2 regions of the Marispirochaeta aestuarii genome follow, and region 2 is predicted to be linked to the other one. Evidence: riboswitches for the same ligand, from Rfam matches in the RefSeq annotation. Region 2 holds a riboswitch; the other holds the start of a gene.
What was found. A riboswitch is a leader RNA that binds a small molecule or an ion and turns the genes downstream of it on or off. The one in region 2 is predicted to bind molybdenum cofactor.

Region 1: it holds a riboswitch for molybdenum cofactor, as region 2 does, so the genes downstream of both, B4O97_RS01455 (4Fe-4S dicluster domain-containing protein) here and B4O97_RS08725 (GTP 3',8-cyclase MoaA) in region 2, are expected to answer to the same signal.

The regions. Positions count from the first base shown of each region.
Region 1 is NZ_MWQY01000001.1:317,564-320,968, reverse strand. It holds gene B4O97_RS01470 (methyl-accepting chemotaxis protein) at 1-378, shown strand, start outside; gene B4O97_RS01465 (FliG C-terminal domain-containing protein) at 387-677, opposite strand; gene B4O97_RS01460 (PGPGW domain-containing protein) at 796-1,224, opposite strand; molybdenum cofactor riboswitch at 1,514-1,635, shown strand; gene B4O97_RS01455 (4Fe-4S dicluster domain-containing protein) at 1,640-2,290, shown strand; gene B4O97_RS01450 (aldehyde ferredoxin oxidoreductase) at 2,310-3,405, shown strand, end outside.
Region 2 is NZ_MWQY01000008.1:154,137-157,541, forward strand. It holds gene B4O97_RS08715 (HsdR family type I site-specific deoxyribonuclease) at 1-1,611, shown strand, start outside; gene B4O97_RS08720 (hypothetical protein) at 1,608-1,910, shown strand; molybdenum cofactor riboswitch at 1,964-2,085, shown strand; gene B4O97_RS08725 (GTP 3',8-cyclase MoaA) at 2,120-2,872, shown strand; gene moaC (cyclic pyranopterin monophosphate synthase MoaC) at 2,874-3,326, shown strand; gene B4O97_RS19235 (MOSC domain-containing protein) at 3,332-3,405, shown strand, end outside.

The DNA of each region.
Region 1 (3,405 bases), on a different contig from region 2:
TTTTCAGTTGTAGCAAAAGAGATTCGCCGGCACGGTGTGCAGTCGAGGGAAATCGTAAACCAGGCATCAGGGCAACTGCACGAAATGATCGACCTTATCTTTCAGCTGGTAAATATTCTGCACTCCATCAGTAATGAAGTCTCCTCCAGCAGAGAAACCGTAAAAAAACTGCTGGAAAGAACCCAGGAAAGCAAGAACAACGCCGACGCCGTCCAGGAAGACGTTCAGTCCATACTCGATGTATTCCAGGAATACGATGCCCTGAAAGAGAACCTTAATCGAATGATAGAGCAGTCGGCCATATCGAACAGTGAAATCGAGGATATGCTCCTCTCCTTTCAGTCCGACCTGGCAGGGGCCAGGCGGAGTCTGAAGTAATCGAAAGTCTATCCCGGCCTTCGGCCCCTGGGACGAATATAGGAGCGCAGTACCTCGGTGTACGGCCGCCCTTCCAGTACGCTTATAACCCTGGCGAGAGCCGTGAGATAATCCTCTCTGTGAAGCCTCAGCCGCCGCAGCATGGACAGTTCCTCCCGCAGCCTACGGATTTTCTCGGGGGACACCGCCGCATAGATTCCTGACCGTTCATTTTCATCGAGATTCAGCATTGCCAGGGCAAGCTCCCTGTCGCTGACTTTTAACAGGCGGTTCTGGATTTCGATTCGGGGAAGAGCCATCAGAAGCCGTGCCAGTTCGCGCTCTGGGAAAGGGGATTTCCGGGTCACTGGTACAGTATACAGAATATTTCCATGCGATGCACCTTCCCGGGGGAGAAAGGACCCGGGGAGAGAAGCCCTATTCGGGAAGCTCCAGGGACGACCGTTTCGCCTTTACCCGAATCCAGTTCACGGCCTCCCTGATCCGGGGCTTCCGAATAAGCTTCAGTTCAAGCATTCTTTTTCCGGGGAAATTCATCAGCATCAGGCCAATCATGAATGTCAGAAGCCCCTGCCCCGGTATAAACAGCATGACGAATCCGGCAAGAAGAAAAACAGCACCCAGGGAATTCTTTATGACGAAAACCGCTGCCCGCAATACGGGATGCCGTCTATCTGACAGGCTTCCGGGGTCCCGGATAAAGTAGTCAGCCGGAATGGATACTATTATGAGGGGTATGGCAACCAGGGTTAAGAAAAACAGGACAAGGGAAAGCCCCCCAAGCAAGGCGGCGAATTCTCCGTATCTTGAAAAAAACTCCCTTGCAGCAGCAGAAAAATCACTCAACGCAATACTTCTCCCCTTAACAGATTATCCGTGCCGGATAACAGGAAAATTATACGATATTGAAGATAATAAGGGCAGCTCCAAAAACTGCTCTTTTTCCCATATCCTGGGCCGTCAGGATTTTCAGCAGGATAAAACCCTACGTCAGAATATTAATACAATCCATATCACATTATTAGTAAAACACTCACATCTATTTTCAATTATTTTATTTTTTGCGCAGAGAACGACCATTTATACGATTTTCTATTCCTTATTTCTTTACATATCTTTTTATCTCGATTAGAATGTACATATATATCTCCGATCCGATTAACCTACAGGACGCCCGTCCCAGGGTTGTCGGACGCCAGGTCCCGATGGAAACGTCTGTGCCTCCCGTATTTGGAAAGGAGAAAATACAGGGAGGTAAGGTGTGTCCGAAACTCAATCACAACTGCTGAACCAGAAAATTACCCGCAGAGATTTTCTCAAGTACACAGGAATCAGCGCCATCGGGGCTACGACCATGTCCTGGCTGCTGCCGGGCTGTACGTCCAAGGACATCAAAGTCTTTGAAACCGCCGATGGAATGATTATCCACGAATCAGCCCGCTGCACCGGATGTCTGGTCTGTGAAGCTACATGCTCGGTTGGAAACGACGGTAAAGCCAGTCAGGTTACCGCAAGAATCAAGGTAAGTCAGAACTTTGCCTACGGCCCCAAAGGGGTACGGGGGGACTGGGTAAACGGCCCCGGAGAGATGGGTAATTTTACCCTTGTTGCCGATACCTGCAGGCAGTGCGAACAGCCCGCCTGTGCGCTGGCATGTCCGGAGAACGCGATCTTCGAACACGAAGGAACCGGGGCCCGGGAGGTTGACCCGGAAAAATGCGTCGGCTGCGGAACCTGCGTTCGAGCCTGTCCCTGGGGCATTCCTACCCTTGATCCGGAAACCAATGTTTCCACCAAGTGTATCCTTTGCCACGGCTATACAGCCTGCGTTAAGGACTGTCCCACCGGTGCACTGCAGTATGTGTCCTGGGAAGACGCGATTCAGAAGTACAAAGAGCATTTTCAGGTATAAACAACAGGAGTAGAGAGATATGGCATTAAAAGGCGGTTGGGCAGGAACCATTCTTCGAGTGGATCTGAGCACTGAACAGATAACAAGAGAATCAACGGAAAAATATTCCCGCTACATAGGCGGTATGGGAATCGGCTACAAGGTAATGTGGGACGAGGTTCCCCAGGGGACCCATCCCTTCGCTGAGGAGAACAGGATAATATTCGGCGTCGGTCCCCTTACGGGAACAGGAGCCATGTGTTCCGGACGGACCAATATTACCAGCCTTCTTCCCTCCAATCCCTTCCACGGGGTTTCCGACAGTCACATGGGCGGCCACTTTGCGGTGGAGATGAAGTACGCGGGTTATGACGCTGTCATTATCCAGGGAAAAGCAAAACGGCCGGTATGGCTCAGGATAGTCGACCAGGACGTCACCCTGGAAGACGCCTCAGTTTTCTGGGGAGACGGGACTTTCAACACGATTGCAGGAATTACCGCCATCATGGGAAAAAGCTCCCAGGTTGCGGCCATCGGTCAGGCCGGTGAACACCAGGTCAACCTTTCGGTTATCCGGACCGGCGCCAGCCACTCCGCAGGCGGACACGGCGGTGTAATGGGCTCCAAGAACCTCAAGGCCATCGGCGTCATGGGAACCGGTTCGGTAAAGATCGCAGGAGACCGGAATGCCTGGCACAAGCTGAACAAGGATACCTTTGCCATCGTGGGGGCCAACAACCAGCACGTTGTTCCCTCGACTCCCCAGGCCTGGGCCGAGTACCATGATCCCTCCAGCCGCTGGACTTCCCAGAAGGGGCTTTTCTGGGGTGCAGCCCCCTATCCCATCGAAACGGGAGAAGTCCGGCCGGAGGAAGTCAACAAGATCGGCTACCGTACCATGAAAGCCATCAAGGACCTTGGTCCCGCGGGCGAAAAATACACCGTCCGTATGGGCGGATGCGCGTCCTGCCCTGTCCGCTGTCACAGTCACCTTCATGTTCCCGAACTGGAGGCCTACGGCGTCAGCCCGAATGTGGCCAATACCTGCATGGGGTTTTTCTCTCCCAACGGCGTAATGAAAGGCTACAAGGTTGCGGGCAAAACCAATGACGAGGCCAATGTTATCGGACGTTCCA
Region 2 (3,405 bases):
ACCGCCGCGGAAAACAAGCAGGCCCTGCTGCATCCCGACCGTATAACTGAGATTACCCAGTACATCTTGAATAATTACAGGCAAAAAACTCATCGTTCCCACGCCGGAGCCAAGGGCTTTAATGCCATGTTTGCCGTAAGCAGTGTTGATGCTGCCAAAGCCTATTATGAATCCTTTAAAAACATGCAGAAGGAACCCGACGGCAATAAAAAGCTGAATGTGGCCACCATATTCTCTTTTGCCGCCAATGAAGAACAGGACGCTGTTGGTGAGATCCTTGATGAGAGCTTTGAGGTTTCAGCAATGGAGAGCAGTGCCAAGGAATTCTTGAGCGCTGCTATAGCTGACTATAATACTGCTTTTAAAACCAACTTTGGTGTAGACAGCAGAGGCTTTCAAAACTATTACCGCGATCTCGCCCAGCGGGTAAGAAATCAGGAAGTAGATTTGCTGATTGTGGTGGGCATGTTCCTGACAGGCTTCGATGCACCGACTCTGAACACCCTGTTTGTTGATAAAAACCTGCGTTACCACGGCTTAATGCAGGCCTTCTCACGTACAAATCGTATTTACGATGCGACAAAAACCTTTGGGAATATCATTACTTTCCGGGATCTGGAACCGGCTACAGTCGATGCTATTACCTTGTTCGGTGATAAAAACACCAAAAACGTTGTATTGGAAAAAAGTTATAAGGAGTACATGGAAGGTTTTACCGATATCACCACCGGCGAGGCCCGCCGTGGATATCTGGATGTGGTAGCAGAATTACAAAGACGTTTCCCAAATCCTGAAGAGATAGAAAAAGAGAAGGACAAAAAAGAGTTCGTCAAACTCTTTGGCGAGTATTTAAGGGTTGAAAACATACTTAATAACTACGATGAGTTTGCCGGCTTGAAAGCTTTGCAAAACGTCAATCTGGATGACCCCGAGGCGGTCGAAGCATTTAAGGAAAGACATTATCTGGATGATGACGACCTCACCGAGATGAAATCCATTGATGTTCCATCAGAACGCTTGATTCAGGATTACCGTTCTACTTATAACGACACCCGCGATTGGCTGCGTCGCGAGAAAGACGCTGACCAAAGAGATTCTTCCGGTATTGATTGGGATGATGTGGTTTTTGAAGTTGACTTGCTTAAATCCCAGGAAATAAACCTGGATTACATTCTTGAACTGATTTTTGAAAACAACAAAAGGAACAAGAGCAAGGCAGAATTAATTGAAGAGGTGAGAAGACTTCTGCGTTCCAGCCTGGGCAACCGTGCCAAAGAAAGCTTGATGGTGGATTTTATTAATCAGACTGACCTGGATGATATGGACGACAAGGCAAGTATCATTGATGCGTTCTTTACATTTGCGCAAGCAGAACAAAAGCGTGAGGCTGATGAACTCATTCGTTCTGAAAGTTTAAATGAAGAAGCCGCAAGGCGTTACATTACATCATCATTAAAGCGAGAGTTTGCCAGTGAAAATGGTACTGAATTGAATTCAACTCTGCCTAAAATGAGCCCTCTTAATCCGCAATACAAAGCAAAAAAACAAAGTGTTTTCCAAAAAATTGCTGCATTTGTAGAAAAATATAAAGGCGTCGGAGGTCATCTATGACAAAAGCATTGTTTTTCCTGGTAGCGGCGATCCTGATACTCTCCATGTTCACCGGATGCCTGCCCAGGGAAACCCATCTGGCGGGAGAACGGCCCGCGGGCTTTCTTATGGGAATCTGGCACGGCTGGATTGCCCCAATCTCGCTGATAGTCGGGATATTCAGGCCCGGAGTCCGGGTTTACGAGCCCTTCAACAGCGGCTGGTGGTACGATTTCGGCTTCTACATCGCCATCATTTCCGGTTTCGGGGGAATCAGCCTGACCCGTAAAAAGGCATCCGCTCACAGACAAAACCTCTGATTAGCCTACAAGCTTTTCTTGCATTGCGCTCAATACGCATATATGATAAACCGTATAAAGATTTTCTTCGAACCGCCGGACCTGCAAGATATATATCCATGGTACGGCGGTCGATGGGTACAGCGGGAAACTGATGTGCCTCCCGTGATTGGAAAGGAGAGAATATCAAAGACCTGTTTAACCGCGAAATAAACTACCTGCGTATATCCATTACCGACAAGTGCAACCTGCGCTGCACCTACTGCATGCCCGACGGAGAAGTCCCCCGACGGAAACACTCGGACTTCCTGAGCTTCGAAGAGATTACCCGCATCGCAGAAGTCGCCGTCTCCCTGGGAATTCGAAAGGTGCGTCTGACCGGCGGAGAACCCCTGGTCAAGCGGGGAATATGTGATCTTGTCGCGATGCTGAAAGCCCTCCCCGGCCTGGAGCACCTTGCAATGACCACCAACGGGGTACTCCTGGGAAGCATGGCCCGGGAACTCAAAAACTCTGGCCTCGACAGCATGAACATATCCCTGGACAGCCTGAACCCTGAACGCTACCATCGGATAAGCCGGGTAGGAGACCTCAGCGTTACCCTGGCAGGAATCGAAAGCGCCCGAAGACTCGGCTTTCCCATCAAGATCAACACTGTGGTAATGGACGATACCCCGGAGGGGGAGATCGCGGCCCTGGCGGAGTTCTGCCGCCGGAACGGTTTCCGTCATCAGCTTATCAACCACTACAGCCTGAGCGCGGACAAGAAGGACAACTACAGCTTCGACAGACCGCCGAAATGCTCTGCCTGCAACAGGATCCGCCTCCTGGCGGATGGAAAGCTGAAGCCCTGTCTGCATTCGGACCATGAGGTTCAAGTAGATATGAACGACATTGCCGGTTCGATCCGGGCCACGATTGAGAAAAAACCCGAACGGGGCGGCATCTGCTCGAACCGCTCCATGGTCGAGATTGGAGGATAAGATGGAACTGAGCCACGTAGATGCCGCCGGCAACGCCCGCATGGTGGATGTTTCCGCGAAACCGAAGGTATTGCGCACCGCCTCCGCCGCGGGGAGCATCCACATGAAGCCGGAAACCGCGGAACTTATCCGGAAGAACGGAATACAGAAAGGGGATGTCCTTACCACCGCCAAGATCGCCGGCATCAACGGCGCCAAACAGACGGCAAGCTTGATTCCCCTCTGCCACAGCATCGCCATCGACCATGTTGACCTGGAGTTCGAAGTCTTCGAAAGCGGGGTTCATATCCGCTCCCGTGCGGTCTGCACGGACAAGACGGGCATAGAAATGGAGGCCCTTACGGCGGTCAGCGTAGCAGCCCTTACCATCTATGATATGTGCAAGGCGGCGGACAAGTCCATGCGAATCGGCGAAATCCGTCTACTGGAAAAAACCAAGGAAGAACGGACCTGAAGACCATGAGAAAATCCTTTACAATCCTGTCCATAAACATCTCCGAGAAAGCAGGGGAACAGAAGACCCCCGTACCCCG